Regions from separate parts of the Paenibacillus sp. J14 genome, predicted to be linked through region 2. Evidence: riboswitches for the same ligand, from Rfam matches in the RefSeq annotation. Region 2 holds a riboswitch; each other region holds the start of a gene.

Region 1 (4,214 bases), on a different contig from region 2:
TACAGTCGCAATGACGATATCTTTCTTGTTAAACAAATAAGCTCTAAGCAACAAGCTCGACTGATTATGCAAAATATTCTGCCACCAGTGCCGAGGAATAAACTGAGGAATCAGGACGGTAATGTGATCGGTCTCCGCCGTTTTCCATTCCACGGTATCAATGAACTTCATCAGCGGCCGGATAATGCTGCGGAAGCTGGAGCGCAGCGTAATGAGCCGAACCCCCGGATTCCATTCCTCCCACTTCTTCTCCATCCGTTCGATGTCCTCATCATCAAATCCGACATACACCGCAACAACGTTATCCGTCAGCGATTTGGCGTAGCTTAACGAGTTCATCACGACACGGGTAACGCCCGCCACCGGCACGACGATCGTGCTGCCCTTTATGCAAGGTTTGTCTTTATCGATGTCAATCCGAAGCTGGTCGGCGATATTGATATAATGTCGATGGATCTGGTAGAAAATAAACATCACGAGCGGCAAGAAGATAAATACGAACCAGACATGTGAAAACTTCGTGATAATGAAGATGAGCGTAATGCCCAGCGTCGTCAGCATGCCAATCGTGTTAATCGTAAACCGGAACACCCAACCTTGCGGCTTGCGCTTGATCCAGCGCACCATCATCCCCAGCTGGGACAAGGTGAACGGAATAAATACCCCAACCGCATAGAGCGGAATCAGGCTTTCCGTGTCGCCGTGGAATCCAAGAACCAGCAGCGCCGAGGTTACGCCCAGGAAGATAATTCCGTTTGAAAAGCCAAGCCGGTCACCGCGCACCATAAACGCATGCGGCATGTATTTGTCCTTGGCGAGCATAAACGCCAGCAGCGGGAAGGCCGAATAAGCCGTATTGGCGGCCAAAAACAAGATTAACGCCGTAATACCTTGGATCAAGTAGTACAAGCTCCCTCTCCCAAAGGTCGATTCAGCGATTTGAGAAATCACGGTGGCCTTCGGATCTGGAGCAATGCCGTACCAATAAGCCAGCGTACTAATCCCAATAAACATGGTACAGAGAATAACCCCCATCATCACCAGCGTGGCTGCGGCATTCCGTTCTGCCGGTGGCTTAAAGTTCGGAATAGCGTTGGACACCGCCTCAACCCCAGTTAAGGCCGAGCATCCCGAACTGAACGCCTTAAGCAGCAGGAACAAGCTGACATTGGATACGGCCGTCCCAAACTCCGGCACACTGGCATGAATCCCGCCAGTCCAATACTTGTAAAGTCCCGACACAATCAGGACAAAGATGGAGGCCACGAACAAGTATACCGGAACCGCCAACATCGAGGCCGATTCTGTAACTCCACGCAGGTTCATCATCGTCAACAGCGTAATCATCAACAGGGCGATCAATACCCGTTGATCATGCAGCATCGGGAAAGCCGATGTGATGGCATCCGTACCGGCTGACGAGCTTACAGCCACCGTTAAAATATAGTCGACAAGCAGCGATCCGCCGGCCAGTAGTCCGGTTGAACGCCCTAGGTTATCCATCGCCACGATATAAGCGCCGCCTCCAGTCGGATAGGAGAAAATCGTTTGGCGATACGACAGAATCAGAATCAACAAAAGCCCAAGTACCGCAAATGAGATCGGAATCGAATACCAGAGAGCGGAAAATCCCGCCGCCATCAGGACGATCAGAATCTGCTCGGTCCCGTATGCCACGGAGGACAATGCGTCCGACGACAACACGGCCAGCGCTTTAAGTTTGCTAAGCTTTTCTCCTTCAATTTCAGTGCTTTTCATCGGTCTGCCAATCAATATCCGTTTCAGTTTGCTTCCCATGATGAGATCCTCTTTTCATTCGCAAAATAAACCTTCGATCCTGATCCATTCTTACTCCTATAGGGCTCTCATGCATGCAGCGAACAACGCAAAAAGGCCGCAGGAAAGCTGGACCTTCCCGCAGCCGCTTTGAAAAAAATCTCAAGCGTCACCGCGACAATTCCCTCTTTCGGACGCTTACGGAGTTAGCTGACGGATTCGGGCACGAAAGCAGCCCTACGCCGGTTTGGCTTACTGGCCAAATCAAGCGATTCACCCCGGAAACCGCCTCATTGGGCGAGTTTCATTGGTTCCCCCGTTTCTTTCTGCATGAGAAAGAACTCAGCGATCAGGTTTTGTCATATCAATTTTTGTTACGGATGAATCATACTCCCCGTCTGAAGAAGTGTAAAGAAGAGGGAAAGGCAAATTCGCCGAGAAAAGAGATCGGCCTTGTTCGAGGAAGCGCATACATCACTCTCTTGCATTCATTATTGCGAGCAGGCTTGAATTATCGAAGCATATATGCAAAAAAACACCGTAAGGAACGACATCAAATCGCATCCTACGGTGCTCTGCATCTCAAACAAATCCAAGTTTAAAGCGAAAGTCCCTTCAACTTCTTATCCAGCAGCTCGAACGCTAGCTGCAGCCGATCTTTCGGCACCTCACTGTAGCGGTCTCCGATGCTGATTTCAAAGGCACTTCCCCCATCCGCTTTCTCTTTCAAGAACGAGGTGAAACCAACCCCGGTTTCCCGATAGACTTCAATCAGCACGGACTCCAATCGCTCCTTGGGAACGTCCGAATGCACATGGAACATGTTCGACACCGGGATCTCCGGAACGGTCTTCATCCGATGACATTGATTAAACAGACTGGAGAGCTCTTGTGCTTGCTGATAATACTTTTTCATCTTTCCGACACGTTTCTCATAATAGTAATCCGCACTGAGAAAATAAGGATACAAGCTGATAAGATCCCCGCCGTGGCGCCTTTTCCATACCTTCGACTCCTTCGTCAGCTCCGGATCCCCGGCCAATATGGCTCCGGCAATCCCGCCGATCCCTTTGTAGAACGAGATATAGACGCTGTCGAACAGGGCGCAAACCTCAGCGGCGGTTTTTTCGTAGTAAGGCAACACTTCAAACAGTCGGGCTCCGTCCAGATGCAGCTTGATGCCTCGCTCCCGGCAGTAGGTGGATATAGCTTCAAGCTCTTCGAACGGCGGCAGTTGACCGCCGATTTCACGCTGCGGCAGCTCCAACAGCAGGCATGAGACATCCTCTGGCAGCTGACGAACGTCCTCCATCTCAATCAGCCGATCTGGATCCGCCAAGAGAATCGGCTCCAGCCCGTGCAGCTCCTTCAACCCGTCCTCCTCATGAATCTCCAAATGGCATAAAGGATGATAGGCCACACGTTTGGACCCTTTGCGGTCACACCATATCCGCAGGGCAATTTGCTGCGCCATTGTACCGCTCGGAAAAAATACAGCAGACTCCTTACCAAGCACTGCAGCCATTTTCGCTTCGAAAGCTTCCAGCGCTTGCCCTGAACCGTACATGTCACTGTCTACCCCGCCGCTGATCTCGGCAAAGGCCTGCTTCAACACTTCTACATTGCGTTTTCCGTGGCCCGCCACTTGATAAACTGTCCGTTCAAAGGCTGCCTTCAGTGTCCGCCTATCCAGTACTCCATCATTTCCATACATGCTCCTCACCGCTCCTCTCCCACGCTGTCTGTCTAATTTCAGTATGATCATGCTTATTATAACGCCATTTGAAGCAGGAAACGATGATCCAGATTGATCGGAGGGGCGAAGCAGTCTTATAGGACCCCTTCTGCACATTATCCCTTTCATTCAGTGTGAAGAAATCGAAAAGATGAATGATGAAATAGTAAAAAGAACGCCTGCAAAAGCAAGCGCCCTTTCTAATTGCTATGGGATTAAAGCTTGAACACGTTCGTCAACCCGTTCATATTCTCGGACAGTTCGACCAATTTACAGGAGGTCTGCTCGATATCCCCAAAGATCTGCTCCTGCGTACCCAGCTGATCTTGAATAACGCCAGAGACTTGCAGGCCCGACTCGATCGTGGTGTTCACATCCTCCAGCGTTGCGGTCATTTCCTCCAGCGCAGCGGCTTGGGTGGTAACCCCGTCGGAAATATCGTTCAACATGGCGAAGGTGTTCTCGATATTATCGATGATTTGCTCGATATTAACCTTCACATTCTCGGATTGCGTGACGCCTTGCTGCACCTTCTCTTCCGTCTGAGCAACCGCAGACACGACACTGCCAGTACGAACTGTCATATCTTCGACCAAGCTGCTGATTTCCTGAAGGGAGTGATTCGTATCCTCGGCTAATTTCCGGATTTGCCCGGCTACCACCGCGAACCCTCTTCCCTCTTCCCCGGCCCGGGCCGCTTCAA
Region 2 (4,214 bases):
CCCACGCCAAGCCGCTGGTCATGGAAGCGCTCGGTCGGCTCCGCGATAGGCATGGCATTGTGGTGATCGAGGGGGCTGGAAGCCCAGCGGAGATCAACCTGAAGCAACGGGATATCGTTAACATGAACTTGGCCGAATGGGCGGATGCTCCCGTGATTTTGGTGGGGGATATCGACCGTGGCGGGGTGTTTGCCTTTCTTGTTGGTACCCTGGAGCTGCTTGAACCGCACGAACGCGCTCGCGTAAAAGGGTTCATTATCAATAAGTTTCGCGGCGATCTGTCTCTGCTGCAGCCTGGCCTGGATTGGCTGGAGCAGCGGACCGGAATCCCCGTACTTGGAGTTCTCCCCTACCTAAATAATCTGGAGATCGAAGCGGAGGATTCCGTTGTCCTGGATACCTATCCAGCTCGTTCAGCGCCATCCGCAACGCAGGAGCTGGATATCGCCGTTATCCGTTATCCGCATATTTCTAACTTCACGGATTTTGACCCGTTGGCAGCCGAACCGGACGTATCGTTACGTTATGTAAGCAAGCTGTCAGAACTTGGACATCCCGATGTGGTGATTTTGCCGGGGACCAAGGATACGATCAGCGATCTGGAATTTTTGCGCGGGCAAGGGCTGGCAGGGGCAGTTTGCAACCTGATCGATGAGGGGACGCACACCCAGCTGGTCGGAATTTGCGGCGGATATCAAATGCTGGGCGAACAACTGCATGACCCTGAAGGCGTAGAGTCCAATGAACCGAGGTCGGCATTGGGTCTGGGCCTGCTCCCCTTGGCTACAACCTTTCTCCCAGGTAAAAAAACGGTGCGCGTGCACGGATATACGTGCGAGGACCATCCGATCGCATTGCATCCTCAGAACCAGGAGCTGCCGATCTCAGGCTATGAGATTCATGCCGGATCAACCCAGCAGTTGCGGGACACTCGTCCCTTATTTATGCTTCGGGTCAATGAGGAGCCAGTACAAGGGTCAGGGACAGCCCCGGAGTTAGAACAGGCTGAGACGCAAACACATCCGGAAGGCGCAGCCCGCGCCGATGGCAGGGTGTTTGGGACGTATCTGCACGGAGTGTTCCATAATGATGCCTGGCGACGTGCTTGGCTGGACGGACTGCGTACGAGCAAAGGGCTGGAACCTTTGAACGTCACCTTTGTTTCTTCCTCACGGAAGGAGGAAGCCTTCGATCGGTTAGCGGAGCAGGTTCGCAGGCATTTGCGCATGAATCTCATTTACGACATTATTGGGATCCAAGGTAAGCTTTGACAAATTGGGTAAGGATAAGGTAGGATAAAAGTACGCTTAATTTTCGATGGGTAAAGTCGAAAAGCGGGGGAACCAATCTTTTGGGGCGAATCGTTGCAAGTTTAACGTAGGGAACCATCTTCCCGAGCCCGTCAGCTAACCTCGTTTGCAGTGGATGGGTCATTTTTAATATTATTTCAGTCATCATTTAATGACCCTGTTCTTTGAAGCGGGGTCTTTTTGCGTTCTGCAAGACCTTTGACCCGAGCATTCGGCGGAGTACTCGCATTCACTGCAAGTTTCGAGCTTCTTCTTTACGCATCGTACTAATAAAGGAGGAGAGGATTTATGGCTAGTCCGAAGTACATCACCGATATTGCCAAGGTGAGCCAGTTGTCCGAGCAGGAGCGGCAGGACTTGAAACCGATTACCGACAAATTTGTTTTTCGGGTGAACGACTACTATTTGAGTTTGATCGACTGGAATGATCCGGAGGACCCGATCCGCAAGTTGGTGATCCCCAATACGGGAGAACTGAAGGAATATGGGCGCTGGGACGCTTCTGACGAAGCGGCGAACTACGTGGTGCCTGGCTGCCAGCACAAATATCGAACGACCGCGCTGCTGATTGTGTCCGAGGTTTGCGGCTCCTATTGCCGATACTGCTTCCGTAAACGGTTATTCCGCAACGATGTGAAGGAAGCGATGGCGGATGTCACACCTGGCATTGAGTACATCGCACAGCATCCGGAGATTAATAACGTCCTGTTAACCGGCGGTGACAGCTTGATCTTAGCGACCAGAAAGCTGCGTTCGATTCTCGAGCGGCTAAGAGCTATTGAGCATGTAAAAATCATCCGCCTCGGTTCCAAAATTCCTGTGTTTAATCCTATGCGTATTTATGAAGATCCGGAGTTGCTGGATCTGATTCGGGAGTTCTCCACCGTTGATCAACGGATTTATGTTATGGCGCATATCAATCATCCGCGCGAAATTACCCCTGAGGCCAAAAGAGGGTTCCAGGCGCTGCACGACGCCGGGGCTATCGTGGTCAATCAAACGCCGATTCTCAAAGGCATCAACGATGATGCGGCCGTGCTTGGTGAATTGCTAGATCGCTTATCTTGGGCTGGCGTCACTCCGTACTATTTCTTTATTAATCGTCCCGTAGCCGGAAATGCTGACTTTGTCATCCCATTGAAACGAGCGTATGAGCTAGTAGAGGAAGCGAAAGCCCGTACTTCAGGGCTTGGAAAGCGCGTGCGATTATCGATGAGTCATTCTTCAGGAAAAATCGAAATCCTGGCTATCGAAAACGGGCAGGCCTATCTCAAGTATCATCAGTCCCGGGACGGTGAATACGGCAAGTTTATGATTTTGCCTTGCCCGGATGATGCGACCTGGTTTGACGATTTGCCAGGCAGTGAAGCGTACTGGAAGAAGCCGGAAAAGAAGCTGGATTCGAAGGCGGATACGCAATCGGATCAGACAACAGAAGATGCGGCTTCTGCAAGCCCAGTGACGATTTAAGGGATAAAACAAAACGTACCCTTTCCGTTTCCCCGATCAGGGGAACGTGAAGGGTACGTTTTATTTTTAGAGTCAGATCCGGAATTTTGCAATCGATTCCTGCAACGACAACGCCTGCTCATACAGTGAGCGAACTGTACGCGCGTGCGCTTCCATTTCGTCCAGCTGTTGCTGCGAGTAGCTGCTGATTTGCTCCATGTTCTCCAGCGATTTGGCGGTAATATTGGCCGATTCCTCTACCGATGCGGTGACTTCCTCGGTACCGGCAGATACCTCTTGGGTGGAGGCTGAAACCGATTGAATCGTCAAGTTCACGTTCTGAATCAGCTTCGTTAATTGTTCAAACGCTTGACCCGCTTGCTTCACCCGTTCGGTTCCGGAGACGATTTCCTCGCTGGCCCGCTGCATGGCGTTGACCGAATTTTCCGATTCTTCTCGGATACTGAGCAGGTTCTCGCCGATTTCCTCCATCGCTCGGCGGGACTGTTCAGCCAGCTTACGAACTTCCTCGGCCACGACAGCAAAGCCTTTGCCGTGTTCGCCGGCACGTGCAGCTTCAATCGCCGCGTTCAGCGCCAAAATATTAATTTGCTTCGTAATTTCTGTAATGGTACCTACCACGTTCGAAATGGACTCGGAACGATCATTCAGCGTGCGGATATGCTCCAACGTGCGATTAGCCGCATCTTCGACATGCTGCATTTGCGTAACCGCTGTTTGCGCCAAATGATTTCCGGCGTCAGCCTCCTCTGCAGCTTGTCCAATCCGTTCCGTGACTTCGGCAGACGAAGACGCAATATGCTGTACACCTTGCGAAATTTCTTCCATCGCACGGGCGTTTTCGGCTGCTGCGGAAGCAATCGTCATGCTGCCCGCTTCGATTTCCTTCGTAGCTGCATTGGAACGGGCAATCAAATCTTCAAACGTTGTCACCGATCGGGATAAGTTCTCAGATCCGTCTACGACCACTTGGGACGTTTGCATCACTGCAGCGAACATGTTTTTGAGCTGAAGCGTCATCGTTTGGAAGCTTCCGGCGAGTTGGGCAATTTCGTCATGTCCTTTCACTTCGATGGTATGACGGAAGTCTCCGCCAGCCATTTGCTCCGTGACCTTCACCAGCTTGCGAATTGGCTTCGTGATTCGCGTACTTGCAAAATACGCTGCGGCCATGCCCACCACAATGACAAGTAAGGTGATGCCGATACAGATGTATAAAATTTGGTCTTTCTTCTTATCGATGAAGGTAGCGTCAAGGCCCACGGCGAGCATCGCTTTGCTGCCGGGAATCGCGATGAAAGCTGTTTTGTGCGAGCCGAATTTGTCGGTATACAACTCACTGATTTGTACCCCGCCATTGGCCGCAGCGGTCATGGCCGGCTGAAGCTCCAGCTTGTCGCCGGGGGTCATCTCCGAGTTCTCATTCGTCGCCAG
Region 3 (4,214 bases), on a different contig from region 2:
CGAATGCGAAGTTGACTTCGCTGGCCAAAATCAATGATATCATTATGCAGTTGAACTCCAACCGTGTTGATGCTGCGATCTTGGAAGGTCCTGTTGCAGAATCGTTTGTCAAAAACGTCAAAGGCCTGGTTATCACTGATGCCAAGCCGGTAACTGAGGATGAAGGCTACGTGATTGGCATTAAGAAAGGCAACAAAGAGCTGCTGGATCAAGTCAATAAGACGCTTGATCGCTTGATTAGTGCAGGCAGCATTGATCAATTCGTTGCTGAAGCTAGTGAACTAGCCGAAAAATAATCACGATATCCATCCACAGAAAATAGCGAAGCTTTCGCTATTTTCTGTTTTTTTGCTTAAAGGTTTGAGGTGAAGGAGGAGGAAGGAAGGCGTTATGGACTTAATTTCAATGTTTATGGAATATCGCAGTTACTTCTTGGCCGGTGTACAATATACCCTGCTCTTGGCAGCGATCAGTGTCTTTTGCGGCTTTATTCTTGGGTTGTTGATCGCGCTGGTGCGGATGTCGCCATGGGGGATACTGCGGTTTCTAGGGCATGCGTGGGTGGAATTTTTGCGCGGCACCCCTATGATGGTGCAGCTGTTGATTATTCACTACGGGTTCTCATTTATGTTTGATATTAATTTCAGCCCGCTTCAGTCAGGCGCGATTACTTTATCCATTAACAGTTCGGCTTATCTGGCAGAAATTTTTCGTGCCGGCATTCAAGGTGTTGATCGGGGGCAGGGAGAAGCCGCTCGTTCTTTAGGGATGACCAAAGGGATGGCCATGCGTCACATCATTATTCCGCAGGCGATCAAATCGGTGCTCCCAGCGATTGGCAACGAGTTTATCACGATCATTAAAGAATCGTCCATCGTCTCGATCATCGGTACCGCTGAGCTGATCTATCAGGCGCAGTCGGTCGTGACGATTACGTATGACGGGATGACTCCTTATTTAATCATCGCCATCATGTACTTTATTCTGACATTCACGCTGTCTCGGATTTTGGGCGTGTTCGAAAGGAAGTTGAAGACCAGTGATCACCGTTAAAGGTTTGCATAAAAAATTTGGCCAACTCCATATTTTGCGCGGGATCGATCTGGAAATCTCCAAAGGCGAAGTTGTCGTTGTTATCGGTCCGAGTGGATCGGGGAAGAGTACGTTTCTCCGCTGCTTGAATCTGTTAGAGGTTCCGACCGAAGGGGAGATCACCTTTGAGGGTGCTTCCATCACTGCCAAAGGACATGACATCAATAAAACCCGCGAGAAAATGGGGATGGTATTCCAGCATTTTAACCTGTTCCCGCACAAAACCGTACTCGACAACATTACGCTAGCGCCAATTCGCGTGAAGAAGCTCGATAAAAGCAAAGCGGAAGCGATCGCTATGGATCTGCTTCGCACGGTTGGACTGGAGGATAAGCGGGATGCTTATCCGGCGCAGCTCTCCGGAGGTCAGAAGCAGCGGATTGCGATTGCCCGCGCATTGGCCATGGAGCCGCATGTGATGCTGTTTGATGAGCCAACGTCAGCTCTGGACCCGGAAATGGTCGGAGAGGTGCTTGACGTCATGAAGAACCTGGCTGAGCGCGGCATGACGATGGTTATCGTTACGCATGAGATGGGATTTGCCCGTGAGGTCGGCGATCGCATCCTGTTTATGGATCAAGGCGTCATTTTGGAGCAAGGCACGCCGCAAGAGGTGTTTGGGGCGCCAAAGCATCAGCGGACGCAGGACTTTTTAAGCAAAGTATTATAAATTTGAGGAACCGTTCGAGGATTCGGGCGGTTTTTTTTGTCCTCGGAGGGATCGACCCTATGCTCTAAGTTTACACGCTTTTTACTTTTGAACACAAAAATGTAACCAGTCCAGTCAAGGGATTCCGCCATTTGGTGGGATTTACCTGGCCTATTGGTTACAAAATTGTGATATATTGAGTAGGCCGAAACCTGAACTTGAGGTGCGGGGGACGAAAGATGAAAGCAGAAGCGGTCAAGCTGACTGTTTTCTTGGGGTGAAGCGTATCGAGGCGATGCGCCGGGAATGATCCTTTTTCCCGAATCCGACAACTAACTCCGCAGGCGCAGTAAAAAGGAGGGCAATTCACTTGAATACTCGTATTTGGTCTAAACTTGCAGCAACGGCGCTGATTGCCGTAAGCCTTACGATTCCGATGCAGACGATATCCGTCCATGCAGACGCGGTACATAATGCCGTGGAAGGAGATACATTTTATCTTCTTGCCAAAAAATATGGCGTAGACATGAATAAACTCATGGCTGCCAACCCATCCATCAATCCAAGTAATATATACGCTGGATTGAAAATCACCATTCCGGGCGTTCAATCGCAATCGGCAGGAGTAGCTTCTGCTGCTCCGGAGAAGAAGGAAAGCGCAGCGACGACAACCGCATCCGCTTCCAAGCTGAAAGTGATGTCCACTGGGAACGTGGTTGAAGCGTGGGGGAAAACCTTTACTTACTCGAAAACGATTAATGTGAAAGCTTCGGCGTATTCGGCATCTGCTAGCGAGAATGGAAAATGGGGCGCGGTTGACTACTTCGGCAACCCGCTGAAGCTGGGCACCATCGCGGTTGATCCCAAGGTCATTCCGATGGGCACGAAGGTGTTGGTAACCGGGCATAACCATGATGGGCTGCCGGATCAAGCTTTTGTAGCTACGGCTACTGACCAGGGGGGCGCTATCAAAGGCAATCGGATCGATATCTTTATTCCAGGCAGTGCGGCAAATGCGAAATCGTTTGGGTTTCAAGATGTGAAGCTTTACGTAATAAATTAAACATCGGTGTGAACCAAAAAGTCGGTCAGGATGTATCCTGGCCGACTTTTTGGTTGATCTGGAGAATTGACGATTCGTCACGGGTCAGCGGTATTTGGTCGTATGCAGCAGCTCAGAAAGATCAACAAATTGATACCCTTGTGCCTGCAGGGCGTCGATAATCTTCGGCAAAGCCTGAATGGTGCCGGTTAAGTCGGAGCCGACGCCGCCGCCTGAATGCTGAAGGATGATCGAGCCGGGTCCCGCCGTGCTCATCACATTGGAGATCACTTTATTTTCGTCGATCCCTTTCCAATCCTGGGAATCCACATTCCAATTCACGAGGGTGTAACCGTTCTTCTTCGCCCATTTGACCTGTTCTTCCTTAATTTCCCCATAAGGCGGCCGAATCAATTGGGGACGGTATCCAACGACGTTCTGAATAATTTTCTCCGTGCGCAAAATCTCGCTCTGGAACTGCTTAATGGAGCGGTTACGGAAGTTCGGATGACTATAGGAATGGTTGCCGATGAGGTGGCCTTCGTGACTCATCCGCCTCAACAAGCCGGGAAACTTCTTTGCTCGTGCCCCAACCACAAAGAAGGTGGCTTTGACCCCTTTGCGGTGAAGCACGTCTAAAATTTGCGGTGTAAACCGCGGATCCGGCCCGTCATCGAAGGTCAGCGCAATCTGCTTCACCTCCGGCCCCCGGAAGATGAAGGTTTCTGAATATTTGCGGCGCAGTTCGCCAAGATCGGCTGACGCGGCACCGGCAGGTATAAATGGATCTTTTTTGTCCGCCTGATCCCCTTGAGATGCTGGGCCCCTGAGTTCGAGATCCCGTGCCGTATCGGCTTTGACGGGATACAGTTCGCTCCCGCCTGCCAAGATCAGAGAAGCGGTCATGCAGCAGACCAGAGCTCTCTTCAGTTGTATAAGCAATTTGAAGTCCCCCTTCATCCCAAAACTATATATGTTCTCTAGTATCCCCTAACTTTTGCAGATCATAATGGATGTTGCAAAATCGCGCGAATTACCGCTTAAGACTGTTGTGAGAGATGTCACAGACGATCCCGCTAAAAAAATGCATCCTTTGATGAAGTGTAATCAAATGGGTGGGGGGAGCTTATGGCAATCGTAGTGGCGAACGAGGAAATATCACCAGGAGTGCTCAAACTGTCGGTACAAGGGCGATTTACGGGAAAAATGGGGCAGTTCTACATGTTGCGCGCCGGGGAACGTTACCCGTTATTGTCCCGACCGATCAGCATTTTTGATCTTGAAGAAGATCGACTGGATTTCTTGATTCAGGTTGCGGGAGAAGGGACGACTCGGTTATCTGAACTGAAGCCGGGCGACCGCTTGACCTTGGACGGGCCGTTTGGGAACGGGTTTCCGCCGCTTGTGGGAAGAATCGCCTTTGTAGGCGGC
Region 4 (4,214 bases), on a different contig from region 2:
GGTGTCTAGCCCGCTGGATGCGGATCGGATGGATTATTTGCTGCGGGATGCTTATTTTACCGGTGTAAACTACGGGACGATTGACATGGACCGGATTTTGCGGATGCTTCGACCTTTTCAAGGGCGGGTTGTGGTTAAAGAATCAGGGATGCATGCGGTGGAAGATTATTTAATGTCGCGGTATCAGATGTATTGGCAGGTTTATTTCCACCCGGTGACGCGGAGCTCGGAGATCATTCTTCGGCAAATTTTGCGTCGGGCTAAGGAATTATACCGGAGCGGGCATTCTTTTTGCTTCTTGCCGCATCCGTTACCGAACTTATTTCAAGGGGATATCAGCGTAACCGATTATTTGCAGCTGGACGAAGCGCTGATGCAAACGACCTTCATGCAGTGGACGAGAGAAGACGACGAGCGGTTAAGCGATTTATGTTCTCGGTTTTTGAATCGTAAGCTGTATAAATATGTAGAATTAGATTCATCGGAGCTGGAAATGCTGGACGAGATTCGGAACGCCTTTAGACAAGTCGGTCTTGAACCTGAATACGACATGGAAATTGATTTTCCGACGGATCTGCCGTATGATGTGTTCCGTCCGGACGGCGGGGTTTGGCAGAAGCAAATTTTGTTGTTGGACCGGCAGGAGCGGCTGCGGGAAATTTCGGAAGTCTCGGATATCGTGCGGTCGATCAGCGGATTACACCGGGGGAAGACGCATTTGTACTATCCGGATAATAAATTGTGTGCTGTAATGGAGCGGCTGCCTCGCCCGGTAGCCCGCATTTTCGAGCAACGGAAATAGGAGGATGACAAGGTTTATGTTATTTGATACGCATACGCATTTGGATGCTCCCCAATTTGACGAGGACCGCGAGGAAGTGATCGCGCGCGCTGTGGAACAAGGGGTTACGCGGATGATCAACATCGGATTTAACCGTGAGACAATCCCTTCGACCATGAAGCTGGCAGAGACCTATGACTTCATTTATGCCGCGGTCGGATGGCATCCGCAAGACGCGATTACGATGCAAGAGGGCGATTTGGACTGGATTGCAGAATTGTGCAAGCATGAGAAGGTCGTCGCCATCGGAGAAATTGGGCTGGATTATTATTGGGATACGTCCCCTAAGGACGTTCAACATAAGGTTTTTCGCCAGCAAATTGGACTGGCTCGCAGCTTAGGTATGCCGATTTCCATTCATAATCGGGACGCTCACGAAGACGTGGTTCGCATCCTTCGGGAAGAGAAGGCCAACGAGGTTGGAGGCGTGATGCACTCCTTCTCCGGCAGTTGGGAAATTGCCAAAATGTGTCTAGATTTGGGATTTCATTTGTCGTTTGGCGGGCCGATTACGTTTAAAAATGCAAAACAACCCAAGGAAGTGTTGGCCAAGACGCCGATGGACCGTTTGCTGATCGAAACGGATTCCCCTTATTTAACGCCGCATCCATATCGTGGTAAACGAAATGAGTCTGCTCATGTTCGTTTGGTTGCGGAAATGGCAGCCGAGCTCAAAGGGGTTACTTTTGAGGAAATCGCGGAAATTACCACCCGAAATGCATTGGAACGATTTGGAATTCCGAGTATTTGAGAGCAAAACGGATGAAATAAAGAGGATTTCGGAAAGATTAATGCTTTTTAACCCTCAAAAACAAGGTCATTACATTTTTTTAACCATTTTTTTAAAAAAACGTGGTTGATTACTCCTTTACAACCTGCATCGAAACAGGATAGAATCTTTTCAGTATCGATTCGGTTCGTTTTGGACTGAACCATACGATGCTTGGTTCCATGAACCAGTCTCGCTGAATCTCCTTATGACGGAGAACGGGGGAACCAATACGAATTGCAGGTTGGCGGCAGCCTAATCGCGTTCGTATTTGATTTCTTTCCAGGGTCTATGGGGTGAATTCAAGGTCATTGCGCCATGAGCGAATGTACTGAGAAAGGGCGGCTCTCTTTCGCCCGAACCCGACAGCTAACCTCGTAAGCGAATAAGAGAGGTCACTCGTGCAGCTATTACACCCAAGACATTCAAGAAGCCACGAAGGAGTTCCTCTAACTCTTTCTCCCGGCTTCTTTTGTTTTGAATAAAAGTAATAGGGTCGTCATACTGTTGGAAAACAGGAGGTGACGACAAGCAGGAGAGACTGGTCAAGGATGCAAAACGCTTAGGATTAAATTTAAGATCAGTGTTCAAAAAGTCAGGTTTTCAGCACCGAGAAGGTTGGATGAAGCTAGGGACTGAGTAGCGCAGCGTACATGGGAGTACGTGAGCAACGGAAGGCCCGGCTGAATTCAAGATTCGATGCCGAATTCACTTCTTGACCTGCTTCGTGATCAAAAGATGACTTTTTGACTACCTTAGGCGTTTTGTAAAAAGTAACTGTAGTCGCGTCAATCGTTATCATGCATCGACCTAGACGGCGGGACTATGAAGGAGGACGGAAGAAATGGGCATTTTCCGCAAAGAGGAGACCCATGAATCACGCTCATCCAGCATGTCTTACGCAATGCGATGGAAGCATGAGAATTTACGTCAGATAGCGCTCGTCGGCGTTCTGGCCATCGCGGGAATCATCATCATCCTAATCTGGCTGTATAGCCAGGCACAGAAGGAAGTATCCCTGATCGTGGACGGGAATGTCCAGTCAGTGGAGACAACCCAATCCAGTGTAGCTCATCTGCTGGAGGAACAATCGATTAAGCTCAGTGCGAAGGATTCAGTATCCCTCCCGCTGGAAAGCTCGCTGAAGAACGGTGACCGCATTGTCATAGTACGCGCGAAGCCGGTCAGTGTGACCGCGGACGGCAATACGAAAGTCCACTTCACGACGCAAAGCAAAGTCGAGGGCGTATTGTCCGAGCTCGGCATCACTTTGGGTGAAGACGACAAGGTGACTCCGACATTGGACAGTAAAGTTACCGAGAACCTGAATGTGAAGGTCGTTCGGGTCAGCAAGCAAACGGTGCAGACGAAGGAGGCCGTGCCCTTTAGCGTGGTCAAAACGTCGGACGATAAGCTGCTGAAAGGCACCACGAAAGTGATCCAGGAAGGTTCCGAAGGTCTGGTCATTCACAACATTGAGAAAACTTACGAAGACGGAAAATTCGTGGCGAAGCGTTGGCTCGGCAAAGAGGTCTCCAAAGAAGCTCAGCCGAAGGTGATCGCAGTCGGTACGAAGAAACCTACCGAGGTTCTGTCGGCCAGCATCAGCCGTAAGGGAAATACGGTGAACATCAGCGGAACGACGACCAAAGGTGGCGTCTCATTCAAATATAAAAAAGTCTTGAAAAATGTTACGTTAACCGCGTATTCGGCGGAAGAAGACGGGATTGGCACCCGCACGGCCTCGGGTACCCGCGTGACGGAAGGCAGAACGATTGCGGTGGATAAAGACGTCGTTCCGCTTGGTTGGTGGGTATACATCGAAGGAATCGGCTTCCGTAAGGCAGAGGATACCGGCGGGGCCATCGATGGCCATAAGATGGATGTGTATTTTGATAGTCTGAAGGATGCGAAGAAATTCGGCCGCAAGAAGGGCCGCACCGTCTACGTGATCGGTCCGACGAAGCCGGAATTGAACTAAGGTCTCGTTCTCTTTCGTTTTACAATGCGGAGGGAATGAGATAGTATTAGGATGATGAATAAGACAGTGGATTAGAAGAGGATGTAATGATCCTCTTCTTTTTGTTATTCTGGTGGAGACAAGCAAGAACAGGAAGGAAGACAAAATCATGATCAAAGAGGTCATCGTGGTGGAGGGTCGAGACGACACCGTGGCCATTAAGCGCGCCGTAGAGGCGGATACCATCGAGACCGGAGGTTCGGCGATCGGCGAAGCTGTGCTCAAGAAAATCGCATTGGCGCAGGAACGCCGGGGCGTGATTATTTTTACGGACCCCGACCATGCCGGGGAGCGGATTCGCAAAATTGTGGCCGCACGGGTGCCGGGCTGCAAGCACGCTTTCCTGCCGGAGGCGGAGGCGACGAAGCGAGGCGACATCGGGGTGGAGAACGCCTCGCCGGAGGCGATTCGCGCCGCGTTATCTCGGGTTCGCAGCGAAGCGCCTGGAGTAGAGGCCGCGATCACCTGGGAAGACTTGATAAACGCAGGGTTAATCGTGCACCCGCAAGCGGCGGCGCGGCGAAAAGCGCTGGGCGAGCTGCTGGGTATCGGATATTGTAACGGAAAGCAGCTCTACAAGCGGT

The links. Region 2 has a riboswitch for cyclic di-AMP ahead of M891_RS0108685 (KamA family radical SAM protein). Riboswitches for the same ligand answer to the same signal wherever they lie in the genome.
Region 1: it holds a riboswitch for cyclic di-AMP, as region 2 does, so the genes downstream of both, M891_RS0100860 (APC family permease) here and M891_RS0108685 (KamA family radical SAM protein) in region 2, are expected to answer to the same signal.
Region 3: it holds a riboswitch for cyclic di-AMP, as region 2 does, so the genes downstream of both, M891_RS0101795 (3D domain-containing protein) here and M891_RS0108685 (KamA family radical SAM protein) in region 2, are expected to answer to the same signal.
Region 4: it holds a riboswitch for cyclic di-AMP, as region 2 does, so the genes downstream of both, M891_RS0117745 (3D domain-containing protein) here and M891_RS0108685 (KamA family radical SAM protein) in region 2, are expected to answer to the same signal.

Annotation. Positions count from the first base shown of each region.
Region 1 is NZ_JADQ01000002.1:19,776-23,989, reverse strand. Features, by position in the region: gene M891_RS0100860 (APC family permease) at 1-1,797, opposite strand, end outside; cyclic di-AMP (ydaO/yuaA leader) riboswitch at 1,957-2,134, opposite strand; gene M891_RS0100850 (threonine aldolase family protein) at 2,375-3,490, opposite strand; gene M891_RS0100845 (methyl-accepting chemotaxis protein) at 3,727-4,214, opposite strand, start outside.
Region 2 is NZ_JADQ01000017.1:52,546-56,759, reverse strand. Features, by position in the region: gene M891_RS0108690 (cobyric acid synthase) at 1-1,271, shown strand, start outside; cyclic di-AMP (ydaO/yuaA leader) riboswitch at 1,295-1,436, shown strand; gene M891_RS0108685 (KamA family radical SAM protein) at 1,599-2,780, shown strand; gene M891_RS0108680 (methyl-accepting chemotaxis protein) at 2,853-4,214, opposite strand, start outside.
Region 3 is NZ_JADQ01000003.1:76,626-80,839, forward strand. Features, by position in the region: gene M891_RS0101780 (transporter substrate-binding domain-containing protein) at 1-296, shown strand, start outside; gene M891_RS0101785 (amino acid ABC transporter permease) at 391-1,053, shown strand; gene M891_RS0101790 (amino acid ABC transporter ATP-binding protein) at 1,040-1,762, shown strand; cyclic di-AMP (ydaO/yuaA leader) riboswitch at 1,935-2,103, shown strand; gene M891_RS0101795 (3D domain-containing protein) at 2,112-2,804, shown strand; gene M891_RS0101800 (polysaccharide deacetylase family protein) at 2,889-3,725, opposite strand; gene M891_RS0101805 (dihydroorotate dehydrogenase electron transfer subunit) at 3,912-4,214, shown strand, end outside.
Region 4 is NZ_JADQ01000053.1:13,159-17,372, forward strand. Features, by position in the region: gene M891_RS0117735 (HD domain-containing protein) at 1-802, shown strand, start outside; gene M891_RS0117740 (TatD family hydrolase) at 819-1,592, shown strand; cyclic di-AMP (ydaO/yuaA leader) riboswitch at 1,795-2,009, shown strand; gene M891_RS0117745 (3D domain-containing protein) at 2,455-3,591, shown strand; gene rnmV (ribonuclease M5) at 3,740-4,214, shown strand, end outside.